Regions from separate parts of the Skermanella mucosa genome, predicted to be linked through region 1. Evidence: riboswitches for the same ligand, from Rfam matches in the RefSeq annotation. Region 1 holds a riboswitch; the other holds the start of a gene.

Region 1 (4,817 bases):
GGATCTGCTGGATGGCGTGGAAATGGGCGCCGACAAGCACGCGCGTTTCCTCGGGAAGGTCGGCATGCAGCGCCATGCGGAAGGCTTCGAGCGCGGAATCCTCGCCGTTCTCGATGCCGGCGATGATGGCCGAGGTCTCGCCCGTCACCAGGGCCCGGCGCAGTTCGCTCCAGGCCGGGTGGAGACGGCCCGGCGGCGTGGTACCGGCCTGCGGCACCGCGCCGTGGCGGCGGACCTCCTCCTCCAGGGCGGCGGCGGCCCGGTCGTGCTGCTGCGCGATCTCGCGCACAATGGCCTGGACCTTGGGATCGGCGATCTTCGTCTCGGCCTGCCGAAGCCCGTCGACGCCCTGGAGCGTCACCGCGATCAGCGGCGACAGCACGTCGGAGATGTCGGCGGGGGTCAGACGGCTGATCCTGCGGCCCTCCGGTTCGTCCTGCCGCAGCTGCTGCTGCGACCGTCCCATGGCGACGGCGAGCCACAGGGCGCCGATGCCGATCATGACGACGGGGATCGGGTTGTTGCGGATCGCGTCGCCCAGCCGGCTCGGATTGCCGCGCATCACGTCCTTCACCAGATCCACCGCCCCGGAGGTCAGCTGGCCCGGCGACAGCCGGAACTCCAGCTCGTCCAGGGTCTGGTCCATGCGCGCGCGGATGCCCGCGATATCGCGCTCGATGTCCTCGGGGCTGCGGCCGGCGGCACCCTGGTCGGAACCGGACTCCGTCCCCGATCTCCCGGTCGCTCTCAGATCGTCGTTGTCGTCGCTGCGGTTCATCCCGATAAACTCCATGCCCCATTTGCGGCAAATCAACACCAGCGGAGGGTCAGTGTTCCGGGAGCCGGGCCGGCGGACCGCCCGGAGCGTTTGTCCGGGGCCGCCGATTCCGTTATGGAAGGCCCATCTTCAGCGACACAAGCGATCCGAGGCGGCGATGACTTTCGATGTGGAGCGGGCGCGGGCCGAGACGCCCGGCACCCGTCACGTGACCCATTTCAACAATGCAGGCGCCGCCCTGCCGCCGCGGCCGGTGCTCGACGCGGTCGCCGCCCATCTCGACCTGGAAGCCCGCATCGGCGGCTACGAGGCGGAGGCGCAGGCCCGCGACCGCATCGAGCGCGTCTACGACTCGGTCGCCGCCCTGCTGGGCTGCTCACGGGACGAGGTCGCGCTGGTGGAAAACGCCACGGTGGGGTGGGACATGGCCTTCTATTCGCTGCGGTTCGATCCCGGCGACAGGATCCTGACGGCCATGGCGGAGTATTCCAGCAACTTCATCCCCTATCTCCAGGTCGCCCGGAAGACCGGCGCGGTGATCGAGGTGATCCCGAACGACGCCCACGGGCAACTCGACGTGGCGGCCCTGGCGGACAGCGTCGACGACGAAGCGCGCGGGCCGGTGAAGCTGATCTCCATCACCCACATCCCGACCAACGGCGGCCTGGTCAATCCCGCCGCGGCGGTCGGGCGGATCGCCCGCGCCCGCGGCATCCCCTATCTGCTGGATGCCTGCCAGACGGCGGGGCAGATGCCGATCGACGTGGACGGGATCGGCTGCGACATGCTCTCGGCGACCGGGCGCAAGTTCCTGCGCGGGCCGCGCGGCACCGGTTTCCTCTATGTGCGCAAGGGATTGCTGGAGCGCCTGGAGCCGCCGATGATCGACAACCACGCGGCCACCTGGGTGGCGCCCGACCGGTACGAGCTTCGCCCCGACGCCCGCCGGTTCGAGAACTGGGAGAGCAACGTCGCCGCCCGGATCGGCCTCGGCGCCGCCGTGGACTACGCGCTGGACTGGGGCCTGGATGCCATCTGGGAGCGGATCAGGGAACTCGCGGACCTGCTGCGCGACCGGCTGGCATCCCTGCCCGGCCACGCCGTGCGCGACCTGGGCGAGACCCGCTGCGGCATCGTCACCTTCACCGCCCCGCGCCCCGCCGCCGAGATCAAGCGCGACCTGGGCGCACGCGGCATCAACGTGTCGGTGACGGCCGCCCCCTCGACCCGGCTCGACATGGAGGCGCGCGGCCTCGACGAGATGGTCCGGGCCTCGGTCCATTATTACAATACGGAGGAGGAGATCGACCGGCTGGTCGCGGCGCTGCGATGATACGGCGCCCCGGAAAACCCGTCAGCCGACCGGCCGCCACCAGTCGGCGACGGCGCGCCGCCGCGCCTCGTCCAGACGGTCGCCCTGGAGCACCAGGCGGAGATGGATCTCCGGCCGGCCGCGCCGGCGCGACTCGACGACCAGGTAGAGATGCGTCCAGGTGCCCAGGCCGCGGTGGACGGCGGCGAAGACCCACTCGTACCGGTCGGGCTCCCGCGCGGTGGCGCGGCAGCCGCCGGCGATCAGCTCGATGCTGTCGTCCGGGCCGCACAGGGGAATGGTCGCTGGAGCGACCGGCAAGCGTTCAGACATGAATAAACCCTCCTGGCTCAAGTGCCGAGGAGGGCTGACGCGGCGGCTCGTTCCCGTTTGTTTGCCGGTCCAGGCCGCATCGTCCCCCGAAAGGGACCACCACCTTGCCCGGGTCGGCAGGTTGGTGTCGGGCGCCAGCCCAACTCTTGATGCTGGCTCTCCTGTATCCTGCCGATGGCGACATGCGCAACAGATTTCCCTGCGGCAAAGGTGTGCGACCGATTACCTCTCAAGAAAGGACTATGGCGAAAACCTGAAGAATCCGATAACTTGGCCGTGTATCGCGGACCCTGGAGCTATGCCGTGGTTTCCACATCTCCCATCTCACCCGAGTTGATGCGCACCGCGCCCAAGGTGCGGGACCTGACGCCGCAGACGCAGGCGTTCAACCAGGATATCAACCGGCAGGTCAGCGACACCAACGGCGGCATGAAGGTCAATGCCAAGACCGAGCCGCTGACCGGCATCACAAGCTCGATCGTCGGCGAGGACCGCCGGGCGATCCAGGAAACCAACGCCTACACCAAGCCGGGCGCCCGCGTCCCGGCGCTCACGGGCGCCACCAGCGCCTTCGTGACCGAGCTGAAGTCGGCCGACCAGAGCAACGTCGAAAGCATGGCCGCGGCGGGCGCCCGCGCCCGCACCCTTGGCCGGGGGCCGGGCGGCGGCCAGCTCGACCTGAGCGCCTGAGTCGAACCGCCCGTCATCACACCCGCCGCTCCGATCGACCGCCATGTGTTCCACCCCGGTGCTATAATCGGGGCGAACCCGTTTACCACGGATAGTGCCCTGCGGCATGGCAGCGCGGAGAGGAACCGACACGATGGCCCAGCATACGGATATGCCGACCCGGGGCACGTCGCCCCGACGCCTGAAGGCGATGGACCTGATCCCCGACCTGATCCCTCTGGCGGGCGCCCGGATCGTCGATGTCGGCTGCGGCGAGGGCGCGCTGGTGCGGGCGCTGGCTCGGCGCGGCGCTCAAGTGGTCGGCGTCGAGATCCTGGACGAGGCGCTGTCCAAGGCCCGCAAGGCGGAACCGGTCGGCGGCGAGCGCTACCTGAAGGGCGTGGGCGAGGATCTGCCCCTGCCCGACAACAGCGCCGACGCCGTCATCTTCATGAACAGCCTGCACCATGTGCCGGCCGCCCATATGGGCAAGGCGTTGCGCGAGGCCGCACGCGTCCTGAAGCCAGGCGGGCTTGCCCTGGTGAACGAGCCGGAGCCGACCGGCGGATACTTCGAACTGACCAGGCTGCTGGACGACGAGACGGAGGTCCGGGCTCTGGCCCATGCGGCGGTGAAGGCAGTGGACGCGCTGGAACAGGTGGATGAACTGTTCTACCTGAATCCGGTGAAGCACGAGGATTACCAGAGCTTCGCCGACCGCATGGCCGGCATCGATCCGACCCGCTCCAGGCTGATCCGAACCCGCGACGCGGAACTGCGCGACCTGTTCGAAACCATCGGGGAGCGGCGGGAGGGTGCCTGGTGGTTCGACCAGCCGGCCCGGATCAACCTGCTGCGAAAGCCGACACAGTGACTGTACCGCGTACCGAGAACGAGCTGCCTTTCGTCGATTACCAGTACCCCGGCAAGGATCCCGCCGGCGGGCGCGTCGCCATCATCGGCGAAGCCCCCGGCGCCGAGGAGGCCCGCACCGGCAAGCCCTTCGTCGGCGCCAGCGGCCGGCTGCTGGACGAGAACCTGAAATCGGTCGGGCTGGAGCGCGCCACCTGCCTGATCGGCAACACCTTCCGCTACCAGCCGCCCGGCAACAAGGTGGCCCATTTCTTCTCGTCCCGCACCAAGGCGCGCAAGATGGGCGTCGAGGTGGCGGAGGACCTTGGCCCCATGGGCACCTCCGACTATTGTCTCGCCCGATACGCCGGCGAGATCGAGCACCTGCGCCGGACCCTGGCCGAGGTGAAGCCCGCCGTGATCATCGCGCTTGGCCGTACGCCCCTGTGGGCGCTGACCGGCCAGAGCGGCATCACCGCGCTGCGCGGCCAGGAGCTTCCCTGCCGCCTGCTGGCCGGCGCCATCGTGGTCCCGACCTTCCACCCCAGCTACATCCTGCGCGGCAACCGCGTCGAGGAACCCCTCTTCCACGCCGACGTGAAGCTGGCCGCGGAACGGGCGGGATGAGAGCTCACGGTGTCGCGGCGAGCCTGCCGCGACACCATTTGATTTCATAACTACCCCAAAAGTGCTATATGAATGATTATCACCCTTGCCGGTGGTAGAGTTGCAAATCTCTGTAATTACCCAATAAACTGATTTCTAGCGAAGCGATGTCCAAGCGCACAGTGAATCTGAAGCGTTCGATCCGATCCGTCCCTCTGACGACTGAGGAAAAATATTGGTTGGACAGCATTTCGACCAAGGTCGGAT
Region 2 (15,288 bases), 860 kb from region 1:
CAGGACGTCCGGCAGCAACCCCTGCCGGGCCATGCCGTAGGCGAGCCTGGAGGCGGTGACGTAGTTGAGCAGCGCCGTGTTGGTGACAGCGAACACGGTGATGCCGAGGAAGGCCACCGGCGGAAACCAGGGCGCCGCCCGCCTCACCACCTCGGTCAGCGGCCCGGCGGCGCCGGACAGTTCCTGCCAAGGCACGACCGAGACGGCGGTAATCGAGACCGCGATATAGATCAGCGTCGCCGCGACCATGGCCAGCATGATGCCCCAGGGCAGCACCTTGCGGGGGTTCTTGACCTCCTCCGCGACGTTGATGGAGTCCTCGAACCCGATGAAGGAGAAGAAGGTCAGGACCGCCCCCTGCATCACCAGCAGCGCCGTGATGCCGCCGACGCCGCCCGATGCCCCGCCGGCCGCCCCACCAATCGTGTCGGGCGGCGGCGGCGTTTCCAGGAGGTCGACCGAGCCCCAGTAGCTGAACCCCACCGCGATGACCAGGATCAGGCCGAACGCCTCGACCGTGGTGCACAGGACGTTGAGCCACATGCATTCGCGGATGCCGCGGAACACGATGCCGGCCAGCAGCAGCAGGAAGCCCAGGGCCAACATGGTCAAGGGCACCCCCTCCAGCATGCCGAGCTGCTGCAGGTTCTCCGCGACGACGCGCGACTGGGTCGCGACCGAGGTCAGGCCGGAGCACATCACCGCAAGCCCGACCACGTAGGTCAGCATCGCCTGGCGGTAGGCCCGCTGGGTGACGTAGGCGGCTCCGGCGGCCTTCGGGTAGCGGCTGGCGATCGAGGCGTAGGACAGGCCGGTCAGCAGCGCCGCGACCATGCTGACCAGGAAGGCCAGCCAGATCGCGTTGCCCATCTGGCCGGCCGCCTTGCCGATCAGGCCGTAGATGCCGGCGCCCAGCATGCTGCCCAGCGCGTAGAAAGCCATCTGGGTCATGCCGATGGAGCGCTGGAGCGGCGGCCCGTCCGCTCCCCCCGTGTCGCCGGCCCTATCGGACGGTGTATCCGCTTCGCGCATGACCTTGACCTCGCCGTGGCTGGATCGGGTGACGCCGCCGGGGAGCCGAGGCTGTCACGGATCCTTCAACAACGAAGAAGAAGAATCGGCGCGAGAGGGGAAGGAACGCGGAAGCGGTGAAGTACCCTCCGATAAAAAGCGGCAGCCGGGGCGATCGGCCGATGCCGGTCAACTGTCGCCGGCGCCGGATTCTGCCGCCTTTTCACGCTCCGCCACATGGACGTTGCGTCCGCCCGCCCCCGTCAGGGCGTCGCGCGCCCGCCGCTCCTTCTCCGGGTCGTCGTCGACGCAGACCCACAGGATCACGCCGCCGGCCTCCAGCGCGCGGGCGAAATCGTCGGTCTCCGGGTGGGCGGTCACCTCGTCCAGGTACTCCTTGACCGCGGCGCCGCCGACCCCGGCCGCCACCAGCGCCGCGATGGGTCCGGCGATCGGGCCGCCGACGATCGCGATCAGGCCGGCGGTGGTCAGCGGGAAGGCGTAGTTGAGATCGCCCAGGAGCGCGGTCAGCGCCTCGTCCCGCGGTATGGCCGGCCGGCCCGCGACGTCGATCGACTCGTGGCTGGACAGAACGCTGAGGTCGGTGCGGTCGAAGCCGGCCCGCATCAGGGCCACCACGGCCCGGTCGAAATCGGGGCGGTTCTCGAACAGGGCCACCATCTCGCGCACCCTTCCGGATTTGGCTTTGGTCCTGGCCATGATGGTGCATTCCCCCGTGTACGTGCCTGTTTCATAGTCGCTCGGGACAGTCTAGCCCCGGCGCAGCCGCGTGCCTAGGCCATGGTGCGTCCGGCGTGCTAGGGTGGCGCCGCCATGAGATCCCCCGAGAAGAAACTTCCCGAGAACACCTTCCCCGACACCGATCCGGTTGCCGTGCCCGACACAACGCTTGCCTCCCCCGCCGCCCCGCCCGCCTCGACTCCGATGATGGCGCAGTACCTGGAGATCAAGCAGGCCCATCCGGGCTGCCTGCTGTTCTACAGGATGGGCGACTTCTACGAGCTGTTCTTCGACGACGCGGTCGCCGCGGCGGCGACGCTCGACATCACCCTGACCCGGCGCGGCCAGCATAACGGCGAGGACATCCCGATGTGCGGGGTGCCGGTCCACAGCCACGAGAACTACCTGCTGCGCCTGATCCGCCACGGCCATCGGGTCGCGATCTGCGAGCAGATGGAGGACCCGGCGGAGGCCAAGAAGCGCGGCGGCAAGTCGGTGGTCAAGCGGGCGGTGGTGCGGGTCGTCACCCCCGGCACGCTGACCGAGGACAGCCTGCTGGACGCCCGCGCCAACAATTTCCTGGGCGCGCTGGCCGAGACGGCGGGCGGCACCGGGCTCGCCTGGCTGGACCTGTCCACCGGCGAGCTGACGCTCCAGCCGGTGAGCCGGGACGGTCTGGCCGCCGCCCTGCAGCGACTCGATCCGCAGGAGCTGGTGCTGCCCGAGCGGCTGGTCCAGCAGCCCGACCTGTTCGAGCTGTTCGGCGAGTGGAAGAGCCGGCTGACGGTCCAGCCGAACAGCCGGTTCGACAGCGAGAACGGCCGGCGGCGGCTGCTCGACCTGTTCGGCGTCGGCACGCTGGACGCCTTCGGCAGCTTCAGCCGGGCGGAGGTCGCGGCGGCCGGCGCCCTGGTGGACTATGTCGAGCTGACCCAGAAGGGCCGGGTGCCGCGGCTGAACCCGCCGCGCCAGCTGGCCCAGGGCGCCGTCATGGAAATCGACCAGGCGACCCGCCGGAACCTGGAGCTGACCCGGACCCTGATCGGCGAGCGCCGGGGCAGCCTGCTGGCCGCGATCGACCGCACCGTGACCGGGCCCGGCGCCCGCCTGCTGGCGGCGTGGCTGTCGGCCCCCTCGACCGACAGGGCCGAGATCTCCGGCCGGCTCGACATGGTGGAGTTCTTCCTGGCGGAGGATCGGGTCCGGGCGGAGGCGCGCGCGCTGCTGCGCCAATGCCCCGACATGGAGCGGGCGCTGTCGCGGCTGGCCCTGGGCCGGGGCGGCCCGCGCGACCTCGCCTGCGTCCGCGACGGCCTTGTGCGCGCCGTGGAGATGCGCCGCGCGCTGGCCGGTGCCGGCATGACGCCGGGACCCGCCGGGATCGAAACGGCGGCGGCGGGCCTGGGCGAGCATTCCACCCTGATCGACCGGCTGGAGCGCGCGCTGGCGCCCGACCTGCCGCTGCTGGCCCGCGACGGCGGGTTCATCGCGCGCGGCTTCGCGCTCCACCTGGACGACCTGGTGACCCTGCGGGACGAGAGCCGCCGGCTGATCGCCGCGATGCAGGCGCGCTATGCCGACCTGTCCGGCGTGTCCGGGCTGAAGATACGGCACAACAACGTGCTGGGCTATTACATCGAGGTGACGCCGACCCACGCCGACAAGCTGATGGCCGGCAAGGCGGCGGAGACCTTCATCCACCGACAGACGCTGGCGAGCGCCGTCCGCTTCACCACGGTCGAGCTGGGCGAGCTGGAGCGGAAGATCTCGGAGGCCGCGGACAAGGCGGTGGCGGTCGAGCTGGCGCTGTTCGACGAGCTGGTCGGCGACGTCACCGCCCGGGCCGGCCGGATCGGCGAGGCCGCCCGCGCGCTGGCCCTGCTGGACGTGACGACGGCGCTGGCCGAGCTGGCGGAGGAGCGGCGCTATTGCCGGCCGGTCGTGGACGACAGCCTGGAGTTTGAGATCAGGGGCGGCCGCCACCCGGTGGTCGAGGCGGCGCTGACCGCGTCGGACGGCTCGCAGTTCGTCGCCAACGACTGCGACCTGGGGCCTGACGACCGGCTGTGGCTGCTGACCGGCCCCAACATGGCGGGCAAATCCACCTTCCTGCGCCAGAACGCGCTGATCGCCGTGATGGCCCAGATCGGCAGCTTCGTTCCGGCCGAGCGGTGCCGGATCGGCATGGTGGACCGGCTGTTCAGCCGCGTGGGAGCGGCCGACGACCTGGCGCGCGGGCGCTCCACCTTCATGGTCGAGATGGTCGAGACGGCGGCGATCCTGAACCAGGCGGGGCCGCGCGCGCTGGTGATCCTGGACGAGATCGGCCGGGGAACGGCGACCTTCGACGGGCTGTCGATCGCCTGGGCCTGCGTCGAGCACCTGCACGAGGCGACCCGCTGCCGGGCGCTGTTCGCGACCCACTATCACGAGCTGACGACCCTGGCCGCCAAGCTGCCCCGACTGTCCTGCCACACCATGCGGATCAAGGAGTGGCAGGGGGAGGTGGTCTTCCTGCACGAGGTCGCGGCGGGCTCGGCCGACCGCAGCTACGGCATCCACGTGGCCAAGCTGGCCGGGCTGCCGGAGGCGGTGATCGCGCGGGCCGAGCAGGTGCTGGAGATCCTGGAGAAGGGCGAGCACGGAGTCAGCGTCGCCCGGCTGGCCGACGACCTGCCGCTGTTCAGCGTCGCCCTGCGGCGGAAGGAGCCTGAACCGGCGGCACCGGCCGGGCCGTCGCCGATCGAGCAGGCGCTGAAGGCGATCAACCCGGACGAGCTGACGCCCAAGGCGGCGCTGGACGAGCTTTACCGGCTGCGGTCGATGCTGGGCGGGTGAGGTGGAGAAGGATTCGGATCAGATACCCGCCTAGGTCTCGTGGCAAATACAAGCAATCGGTAATAACCCCGTAGTAATCCGTAGGTCGGGTAGAGCGAAGCGGCACCCGACATCAACGCGCCTGCTTTGTCGGGTGCCGCTTCGCTCTACCCGACCTACGGTTATGACTTCAATCTGTAGCGGCTATACCGAGAAACAACACCGGTCGGCGATGATCTCTATGACGTGTATCTCGACGAGTTGAGAGAGGAAGGGTTGATCCCATGAGTGGACGCAAGAGCTTCGCAGGCCTGCGATCCAAAATGAGCCCTAGAAGCAAGGCTCGGATCGAGGATAGAAAGAACCTCCTGCGCAACGAGATGGCGCTGCACGAGCTGCGTGAATCGCGGTGCCTGACCCAGGCCGCGCTTGGCGAGACATCGAAGGTCGATCAGTCCGCCGTCGCCCAATTTCCCGAGGGGGACGTCGTGATCAGGAACTTCGCGGAGGTGGAGGGCCGCTCGGCAGATTGAACTTCCGCCTTCGCGGCGATCTCCCCGGCCGCTATCCGGATGGTGTCTGGGGAAAGCTTCAGCTGCCCAGGGTGTAGCCGCCCTCGGGGGACCATTTGCCCGACTCGCGGCAGGCCTTGCCGACCTGCTGGGCGCGGACGACGCCCTTGCTGGCGACCAGATGGAATTCCTGGCAGAGCTTGCCGTCTCGGGTATAGCCCTGGCGGATCACCGTGACGGCGCCGTTCTTGCCGGTCGCCGGGTTGGACCACTGGACCGGCTTGCCGACGCCACCGCGCGACGCCGTCTGAAGGGTCTGGTCGATGATCGTGCGGTCGCTGTCCTCCAGCGTGACCAGGGGGGCGGCTTCCGGCGTCACCGTGGCGGCGCCCGGGCCGGCGGGCTTGTCGGCGGCGCATCCCGCCAGGGCGAGGACGGCGGCGGCCAGGAGGAACTTCTTCATTGCGGCACCTTGGTTCATGCGGGCTCGGTCGCGGTCAGGCCGGCTCATACCGCCACTTCATAATGGTCGGGATCGGCCTCGACAAGCCTGACGCCGGACGGCGCCGGCCGTTCCATGTCGCGCTCCAGGATGGCGCGGACGGCGGCGGCGTCCAGGGTTTCGTCCCGCAGCAGGCCGTCGGCCAGTTCGTGCAGGCGGGGAAGGTCGGCGGCGATCAGGTCGTATGCGCGGCGGTATGCCGCGTCGATGATGCCGCGCACCTCCTCGGCGACCTGGGGAGACAGGGCGCCCGGCTCGCCGGCGGGGGAGCGCGCCGCGGTCGCGGCGGCCGGTGCGGCGCCGCGGCCGTAGGCGACCATGCCGAATCGGTCGGACATGCCCCAGGTGGTGACCATCTTGGTCGCGATGTCGGTCGCCATCTGGATGTCTCCGGCGGCGCCCGTCGTCACGAAATCCCTGCCGAACACGATCTCCTCGGCCGCCCTGCCGCCCATGGTCACGTCCAGCTCCGCCTCCAGCCGCGCCCGGGACAGGCAGAAGCGGTCCTCCAGCGGCAGCCGGACCATCATGCCCAGCGACCGGCCGCGCGGCACGATGGTGACCTTGTGGACCGGGTCGGAGTGCCTGGAGCGCCAGGCGACCAGCGCGTGCCCGGCCTCGTGGAAGGCGGTCAGGCGGCGCTCGTCCTCGGACATGACGGTGGCCTTCTCGCCGCCCATGACGATCTTGTCGCGGGCCTGCTCGAAATCGGCCATGGAGACCAGGGCGCGGCCCGCGCGGGCCGCCCGGAGCGCCGCCTCGTTGACGACATTGGCGAGGTCGGCGCCCGACATGCCGGGCGTGCCGCGGGCGACCAGCGTCAGGTCCACGTCGGCGTCCAGCGCCACGCGGGAGGCGTGGACCGCCAGGATGGCGGCGCGCCCCTTGATGTCGGGATTGCCGACGAAGACATGGCGGTCGAACCGGCCGGGCCGCACGATCGCCGGGTCGAGCACGTCCACCCGGTTGGTCGCCGCGATCACGATCAGGCCGCTGGCGCGGGCGAAGCCGTCCATCTCGGCCAGGAGCTGGTTCAGCGTGTTCTCGGTCTCGATCTGGCCGCCGGTCGGAGAGGTGGCGCCGCGCGCCCGGGCCAGGGCGTCGATCTCGTCGATGAACAGGATGCAGGGAGCGCGCTTGCGGGCGTCGCGGAACAGCCGGCGGATGCGGGCGGCCCCGACGCCGACATACATCTCCACGAAGTCGGACCCGGTGACGGCGAAGAACGGCACCCCGGCCTCGCCCGCGACGGCGCGCGCCAGCAGGGTCTTTCCGGTACCGGGAGGACCGACCAGGAGCACGCCCTTGGGGATGCCGGCGCCGATGCCCTTGAAACGATCCGGGTCCTTCAGGAAATCCACCAGTTCGGTCAGCTCGGCGCGCGCCTCGTCCACGCCGGCGACGTCGGAGAACCGGATGTTGGAGGTGGCGGTGCCCGCCTTCTTGACCGGCGAGCGCATCATGCCGACCATGAACACCAGGGCGAAGCCCAGGAAGCCCACCATGTTCAGCTTGAGCAGCACGTCGAGCCACCGGTTGGTGGTCAGCAGGGCGCCGCCCTCGGTCGGCTCGACGGTCATCGGGATGCCGGGGGCCGCGACCGCCTGCCTCAGGGCATCGGTCCACAGGACGGTGGTGACGCCGTGCAGGCCGTCGCGGTCGGTGAATTCGATCCGGTTGCCGGCGACGGCCAGGGAAGCGATTTGTCCGGCGGCGAGACGATCGGCGAACTCGCTCTGCCCGACCTCCTCCCGGTCGATCCGGCTGAGCAGTGCCGCCGCACCGCCGGAGCCGGAGGCGTAGACATAGGCCAGCCCGGCGCCGCCGGTAAGCGCCCCGGTCACCGCCAGGGCCGCCACGATCGAAATCACCCGCGCGTGCCGTTTAAGGAAGGTTTTCATCAGCGACCCGGAGAGTCTGAGCATGATTGAGACGAAGCCGGGGCATTGAGTACAGAAACATAGTTAATAAGATGTATGCGCGGCGGTATGTATGCGCAGCGGCGCGGCAACGGGGCCGCGCCGCTTTCGACATGGATCTTGACGCCCTCCCCCGCTCCGGCTAGAACCCGCGAAACGTGGTGATTTGGCGACCGGCTTGCAGGCCACGTAAAATAAGCTGCTAAAAAGGTTTGGAGTCGCGTCCGCGCCTCGATCCCTTGTCGGTCGGGGCTTTTTTGCGTACCCGCAACGGCGGGCGGAGCGACGACACCATGACCAAGAACGACACTTCCCCCAAGAACGACGTTTCCCCCGGGAACGGCAATCCCGCGGCCACTCCCGCGAAGCTGCGGCCGCGCACCCGCATGGTTCATGCCGGGACCCTGCGGACCGGCTTCGACGAGACCTGCGAAGCGATCTTCATGACGTCGGGCTATGTCTACGGCTCGGCGGAGGAGGCGGAGGCCGCCTTCGCGACCGACGGGCTGCGCTACGTCTATTCGCGCTTCCGCAACCCGACCGTCGCCATGTTCGAGGACCGGCTGGCGGCGTACGAGGGGGCGGAGCGCTGTTTCGCCACCGGCAGCGGCATGGCGGCGGTGTTCGCGGCCCTGATGTGCCAGCTGAAGGCGGGCGACCGCATCGTGGCGCCGCGCGCCCTATTCGGATCCTGCCTGCACATCGTCAAGAACCTGGCGCCCCAGTACGGAATCGAGACGACCCTTGTGGACGGGACGAAGGCGGAGGAATGGCGGGAGGCCCTGGGCCGCCCGGCCAACGTGGTGTTCCTGGAGACCCCGTCCAACCCGATGCTCGACATCGTGGACCTGGAGCTGGTCTGCGGGCTGGCCCATGCCGCCGGCGCCCGCGTGGTGGTCGACAACGTGTTCGCGACCCCCGTGCTCCAGCGCCCGCTGGAGTTCGGCGCCGACATCGTGGTCTATTCCGCGACCAAGCATATCGACGGCCAGGGCCGCTGCCTGGGCGGCGCCATCCTGTGCGACAACAAGTTCGCCGAGCTTCTGGGACCGTTCCTGCGCCACACCGGACCGGCGCTGAGCCCGTTCAACGCCTGGCTGCTGCTGAAGGGCCTGGAGACCATGGACCTGCGGGTCGCCGCCCAGAGCGACGCGGCCCTGCGGGTCGCCGGGTTCCTGGAGGGGCACGGCAAGATCGCCAGGACGCTTTATCCCGGCCTGGAGAGCCATCCCCAGTACGAGCTGGCCCGGCGCCAGATGGGCGGCGGCAGCACGCTGATCGCCTTCGACGTGGCCGGCGGCAAGGCCGAGGCGTTCAGGCTGATGAACGGCCTGCGGATCGTCAAGATCTCCAACAACCTGGGCGACAGCAAGAGCCTGATCACCCACCCCGCGACCAGCACCCACCAGAAGCTGACCGACGAGGACAAGGCCGCCGTCGGCATCAGCCCGGCGAGCATCCGCCTGTCGGTCGGGCTGGAGGACGCGGCCGATCTGATCGAGGACCTGGACCAGGCCCTGGCCCGGGTGTGATTTACACTGTGCGAAAGTGTGAAATTCAGGATTTCACACTTCGGCTTGCGCAGGTGGCGGCCTCCCTCTATATAGCCGGGCTTGTAGTTTCGGCTTTCGTCCAGGGAGTTCCCGTCATGTCGACTCTGTTGTCCAAGGCGCGCCGGTTCGCGGCCGCAGCCGCTGTCCTGATCGCCGGCGGCGTAACGGGGGCCCAGGCCGCCGACGTGCGCGTCGGGTTCATCCCCGTGGCCGGGTCCGGACAGCTGTTCGTCATCGACGGCGAGGGCTGGGCCAAGGACGCCGGGCTCAACCTCAAGCTCACCCAGTTCGAATCAGGCCCGGCGATGATCAGCGCCCTGGCGTCGGGCACGCTCGACGCCTATTACGGCGGCATCGGCCCCATCATGGTGGCGAGCGCCCGCGGCATCGACGTGAAGGTCTACGCCTCCGCCGCGATCGAGGAGATGACGGTGGTCGGGCGCGGCGACTTCGGCACGCAGGCGAACGCCGCGACGGCCGCCGGCTTCAAGGAATTCGCCGAGCGGGAGGGCCGCCCGGTCCGCTTCGCGACCCAGCCGCCCGGCTCCGTCCCCGACACCGTGCTGCGCTATTGGCTGCAGAACGTGGTGAAGGCCGATCCGGCGACCTACCAGATCACCGCCATGGGGATCGAGGCGACCCAGCAGGCGCTGCTGGCCGGCGCCGTCGACGCCGCGACGATCCGCGAGCCGACCCTGACCGTGGTCCAGCAACGCGATCCGAACACCAAGCTGCTGGCGCTGGGCGGCCAGATGCTGCCCAACCAGCCGGGCTCCGTGCTGGCGCTGACCGGCGCCTTCGTCAAGGCCAACCCGGAGGCCGCCAAGTCGCTGGTGGCGCTGAACACCCGCGCCACGACCCTGCTCAAGGAGGAGCCGGACCGGGCCGCCAAGCACCTGCAGAAGGGCCTGGGCAAGGGCATCACCGACCTTGCGACCTTCGAGAAGGCCGTGGTGTCGCCGGCCAGCAAGTTCGTCGCCGATCCCATGACCATCAAGGACGCCACCGGGGTAATGCAGGACTTCCAGCTGCAACTGGGCGTGCTGGAGAAGGCCGCGGATCTGGACGTGCTGTTCGACGACAGCTTCTACCGGGCCTCGGTGCGCTGAGCGCGCGCCCCCGTTCCGGCACCGTGACGTTCCGCTGATGCAACGATCCCTGATCGCCTTCGCCGGGCTGGCCGCCTTCCTGCTCCTGTGGGAGGCGGTCCCGCGCCTCGGCCTGGTCTCGCCCCTGTTCCTGCCGCCGCCCACCAGCCTGCCGCAGGCCTTCCTGCGCGAGATTTCCGGCGGATACTGGCTGGACGCCGTCGTGGCGAGCCTCCGCCATTACCTGCTCGGGCTGGCGCTGGGCACCGGGCTGGGCGTCGCGCTCGGCATCGCGACGGCGCTCTACGACAGGCTGGAGGCGGCGCTGTCCTGGGTGATCCGGCTGCTGCGGCCGGTCCCGGGCCTGGCCTGGGTCCCGTTCGCGATCGTCTGGTTCGGCATCAGCGAGGCGGCCGCGACCTTCATCATCATCATCGGCGTGTTCTGGATCAACTACTACGCCGCCTACGGCGCCGCCAAGGCGATCGACAAGGACCTGCTGGAGGTGGCCGAAGCCTTCGGGCACCGCGGCACCTGGGCCAAGCTGGTCAAGATCGTGCTGCCCGGCTCGACCGCCGGCATCCTGTCCGGCGTGCGCACCGGGCTGGGGCAGGCCTGGATGGCGGTGGTCGCCGCCGAGCTGTTCGGCGTGCCCGGCCTGGGCCAGCGCATGATCCAGGCGTCCAGCCTCCTGGCGACCGACGTGGTCGTCGTTTACATGATCACGATAGCGGCGCTGTACGGCCTGACCGACGCGCTGTTCGTCCAGATCAGGGACCGGTTGCTCATATGGCAGCGCTAGCCGAAAACGTCGTCGACATCCGGGACCTCGCCATCGCCTACGGCGCGGCCCCTCCGGTGCTGTCCGGCTTCACCGCCGCGCTGGAGCGCGGCTCCTTCACGGCGGTCGTCGGGCCGTCGGGCGTGGGCAAGTCGACCCTGCTGCGCGTGCTGGCCGGGCTGACCGCCCCCGCGGCGGGCACGGTGCGGATGCCGGTCGGGGCCGGGACGGGCCGCCGCCCGGTGGCCCTGGTCTTCCAGGAGGCCCGGCTGCTGCCCTGGCGCCGGGTCCTGGAGAACGTCGCCTTCGGTCTGGAGGGCACCGGGCTGCCGAAACCCGACCGGCTGGCCCGTGCCCGCGACACCTTGTCGCTGGTCGGCCTCGCCGACATGGCCGGGCGCTGGCCCCACCAGCTGTCCGGCGGCCAGCGCCAGCGGATCAACCTGGCCCGCGCCCTGTCGGTCCAGCCGGACCTGCTGTTGCTGGACGAGCCATTCTCCGCCCTGGACGCGATCACCCGCCAGACCTTGCAGGACGAGCTGCTGCGGCTGTGGGGCGAGACCGGCACGACCATGCTGTTCGTGACCCACGACCTGGACGAGGCGGTCTATCTGGCCGACCGGGTCGTGCTGCTTGGCGGCAAGCCGGCCGGGATCGTCCGCGACTTCGCCGTGGACCTGGCCCGTCCGCGCGAACGGGACACCGTCAATTTCGCCGACACGGTCCGGACGATCCGGGCGGCCCTGTCGGAGTCGGTCAGCGACGGCGCCGGCATCTGAGTTTTTTTGCACTGCAGCATTTTGGATGCGGAACGCCGTGGGTTGAGGTACGTTGTGTTGGGCAAGGCACCGGCGGTCCCGCCGCGCGCGTGCCCCATTCCACAACGATGTGAACTCCATGATGATCGCTTCCCCGCGAGCTATCGCCGCCCACCGCCGCAACCTCGGCCGCCTCGTCGCGGCAGGGCAGGATCTCGCCCGCACCGCCGAAAAGACCCAGGAGATGGCGCTCGCCTCGGTGCAGACGATCGGCTATCGCACCGCGATGATGATGCAGGCGGTCGGCGACCCGGTGGCGATGACCAACCCGGAATTCACCTTGATGGGCCAGGAGAAGGTCGAGGCCGCGATCCAGTCCCACCACGCGATGATGGACAGCTACAGGGCGATGTTCGAGGGCTGGAGCGCGTGGGTCATGGGCCAGGCGGGCACGACCGCGAAGGCCATGACGGAGCTGGCCACCTGCCGCACGCCCGCCGACGTCGTCCGGATCCAGCAGAATTTCGTCCAGTGCAGCTTCGTCAATGCCACCAACGCGGCGACCAAGCTGACCGAGGCCGTGATCCGCATGGCCGACGCGGGCCTGGTGCCGATCCACAAGGTGGCTTCCGCGAACGCCGCGCGCCTGGCGAACGAACGCGCCTGACCGGTGCCGCCCGGCGGCATCATTCGGCAGGGGCGCCCGCGACCGCGGGTCCGCCCGGGGTAGAGCCCGCCGGCGGACGGTCCGGCGCCGCCGCGGCCCCCCGCCCCGATACGGCGCGATCGACCCCGGCGGCGACCACGCGCCAGCAATGCTCGGCCAGCGCCTTCCGGCTGCCGAACGCCTCCACGTCGACCGGTTCGTGGAATTCCACCTGGACCGTCACGCGGCCCAGCTTGACCATCCGCCAGACATGGCCGGCCAGCTCCATGTCGCCGTACCAGGCGTAGAACGGCCGCAGCGCCCGCCCCAGGGGGATGCCGTCCAGCTTGACCGCGGTGACCGAGACGGGCTGCACCTGGATCGGACGGCCATCCACACGAAGCGCAGCGACGCTGAACAAAGCTGTTTTGAACGGCAGGGTCCGGTTGCCGTCGGACGAGGTGCCTTCGGGGAACAGGATCAGGATGTCGCCGTCCTCCAGCCGGCCGCGCATGTCGTCGCGGTGGGTCCCGGCGTTGCGCGCCTTGCGGTCCACGAACACCGTCTGCTGGAGCTTGGCCAGGAGGCCGAAGAAAGGCCATCCCCCCACTTCCGTCTTGGCGACGAAGGAGCCGGGGATGAGGGAGCCCAGGACGATGATGTCCAGGTACGAGGAATGGTTGGAGACGACGAGCGTGGGACGGGCAAGGAGCGGCCGGCCGGTCACGGCGACCTGAAGGCCCAGGATCCGCGCGCAGGCCGCGTGGTAGGCCCGGGGAAGCCTGTGCCGCAGGGGAGACCGCAGCCATACCAGCAGGGCCTGCACCGGCATCAGCAGAACCGTGAAGGCGCCGTAGACGGCCAGCCGCGCGACGCCGAGCAGGGCCGACCCCATGCCGTCGTCGGATTTGCGCGCCGACTTCATGCCGCCAGGGCGTCTCGCCGCCGTTCGTAATGCTTGAAGTACTTGTCCGTGACCTGGTCCGTCTTGACCACGATGCAAACGTCGGTGGTGTTGAACTGCTCGTCGATCACGGCGCCGTCGCCGACGAAGCCGCCCAGGCGGAGATAGCCCTTGATCAGCGGCGGCAGCAGGTTGAGGGCCGCGCGCATGTCGATCTCGTGCTCCTCCATCAGGTTCATGCAGGTGTAGCGGTCCGGCAAGGCCACCGGCCGCAGGCCCTGCGGGGCCAGGTGGTTGTGGTGCAGGAACGAGAGCGGCAGGGCCAGCTTGCGCGGATCGGTGCCCGGCAGGCTGGCGCAGCCGAACATCAGCGCGATGTCGTACTGGAAGACGTAGGCGGCGATGCCGCGCCACAGGAGCTGCATGGTCGGCCGGGAGCGGTAGGCGGCATCGACGCAGGAACGCCCCAGCTCCAGGACCTCCCCCGGATAGCCGGCGAGCAGCGAGATGTCGTATTCGTCGCTGGAATAGAACCGCCCGGCCGACCGGGCGGCGGGACGGCGGATCAGCCGGTAGGTTCCGACCACGCCGGAAGCACCGGAGCCCAGGTTGTGGTCGATGACCAGGAGATGGTCGCAGACCCGGTCGAAACCGTCGAAGTCCCGGCCCCGAGCCGCCATTTCCGCGGTCGGCCGGGCCGCCATCTCGGTGTAGAACACTCGGTATCGCAGCGCCTGGGCTGCATCAACCTCGGCCGAGGATTCGGCCAGTCGGACTTCCAGATTGCCGGAGCGCAGATCGCCCTGGACAAGCTGATCGATCATGAGGTCGGCCATGCTCTCGCTTGCGGTGCTCGGGTTGCACAAGCATGGCTGGCCGCCGCTTGACCACGATACGGGCCGTCCCGGGCGGGAGGGCGATCCGCGGTGCGGCGCACGCCATGCCGACGGAACGGGCAGTCGACTCGAAGGGGCTGCAACGTTCCATCGTCCGACACGCATACCACAAAGCGCTAGGCCAAGGTCAACTGAGTCATTTATTTGTAATCATCAGCAGCCATACAAGTACTGGCAGTAGTAGCTGCGACGCGTCGTCGCCCCGCTTCCGCCGGCTGCCGGCATCCGGTGACAATACAGTCCCGTCAAGACATCGCGGTTCGAACACCCCGGCCGAAACATCCGTTCGACGGCTCATCGGATCGAGAGGCCAATCGATGGGCCATCGGAAATTCAGGCGCGTCGCCCGGGGCCGGAAAGCCCCGGGCACCTGGAGCATCCGATCGAAGACGGAGTGCCGAACCCCCCGCCGTCAGGCGGCGCCGCGCCGGGCGCGGGTGCCGAGGCCGATCTGCTTGGCCAGCCTGCTCCGCTGCTTGGCGTAGTTCGGCGCGACCATGGGATAGTCGGGAGGCAGCTGCCAGCGGTCGCGGTATTCCTCCGGCGTCATGTCATAAGCGGTTTTCAGATGCCGCTTCAGCATTTTGAGCTTCTTGCCGTCCTCCAGACAGATTATATATTCCGGAGTAACCGACTTCTTGATCGGAACCGCTGGTTGCGGCCGCTCGACGACCGGCGCCGGCTCGACGCCAACATTGGCGAGGGTCCTGTAGACCTGCTCGATCAGTTGGGGCAGGTCTGTAACGGCCACTGTATTGTTGGAAACATGAGCAGCCACGATCTCTGTCGTCAGAGACAACAGCTCGTTGGATGGGGATCCGTTGTTCATCTATCTTTGCTCCAGGGGACCGACAAACTGTGATATAAGTCTTCTCCGCGAGCAACGCAATAACGATCTACTGCGAGTGAAGAGCACATTTTGAGCACAGCAATGTCAGCGGATTACTTCCTCGATATCACAGCGGACGTCTGTCCGTTAACCTTTGTCCGGACCAAGTTGCGGATCGAGCGCATGGCCTCCGGGGAAACCCTGGAAGTCCGCTTGAATGCTGGGGAACCCTTGGAAAATGTGCCCAGATCGTTGATCGAGCTGGGCCACTCCGTACAGGGGCCGGAACCGGAAAACGCCAGTGCTTCGGAAGGGGTCCACCGGCTTTGGG

Evidence for each region. Region 1 has a riboswitch for S-adenosylmethionine ahead of JL100_RS03775 (hypothetical protein). Riboswitches for the same ligand answer to the same signal wherever they lie in the genome.
Region 2: linked by a shared signal. The riboswitch ahead of metZ (O-succinylhomoserine sulfhydrylase) and the one ahead of JL100_RS03775 (hypothetical protein) in region 1 are both predicted to bind S-adenosylmethionine.

Annotation. Positions count from the first base shown of each region.
Region 1 covers NZ_CP086106.1:825,291-830,107, reverse strand. Annotated here, with positions in the region: gene JL100_RS03785 (PA2169 family four-helix-bundle protein) at 1-778, opposite strand, end outside; gene JL100_RS03780 (aminotransferase class V-fold PLP-dependent enzyme) at 936-2,111, shown strand; gene JL100_RS03775 (hypothetical protein) at 2,133-2,423, opposite strand; SAM-I-IV-variant riboswitch at 2,471-2,581, opposite strand; gene JL100_RS03770 (hypothetical protein) at 2,727-3,113, shown strand; gene JL100_RS03765 (class I SAM-dependent methyltransferase) at 3,247-3,966, shown strand; gene JL100_RS03760 (uracil-DNA glycosylase) at 3,963-4,571, shown strand; gene JL100_RS03755 (hypothetical protein) at 4,790-4,817, shown strand, end outside.
Region 2 covers NZ_CP086106.1:6,367,800-6,383,087, reverse strand. Annotated here, with positions in the region: gene JL100_RS29665 (APC family permease) at 1-1,032, opposite strand, end outside; gene JL100_RS29660 (hypothetical protein) at 1,201-1,731, opposite strand; gene mutS (DNA mismatch repair protein MutS) at 1,846-4,590, shown strand; gene JL100_RS29650 (hypothetical protein) at 4,854-5,102, shown strand; gene JL100_RS29645 (RT0821/Lpp0805 family surface protein) at 5,161-5,544, opposite strand; gene ftsH (ATP-dependent zinc metalloprotease FtsH) at 5,589-7,484, opposite strand; SAM riboswitch at 7,651-7,729, shown strand; gene metZ (O-succinylhomoserine sulfhydrylase) at 7,796-9,034, shown strand; gene JL100_RS29630 (ABC transporter substrate-binding protein) at 9,151-10,164, shown strand; gene JL100_RS29625 (ABC transporter permease) at 10,202-10,945, shown strand; gene JL100_RS29620 (ABC transporter ATP-binding protein) at 10,933-11,703, shown strand; gene JL100_RS29615 (phasin family protein) at 11,822-12,349, shown strand; gene JL100_RS29610 (lysophospholipid acyltransferase family protein) at 12,369-13,253, opposite strand; gene JL100_RS29605 (GNAT family N-acetyltransferase) at 13,250-14,068, opposite strand; gene JL100_RS29600 (MucR family transcriptional regulator) at 14,541-14,957, opposite strand; gene JL100_RS29595 (sulfurtransferase TusA family protein) at 15,060-15,288, shown strand, end outside.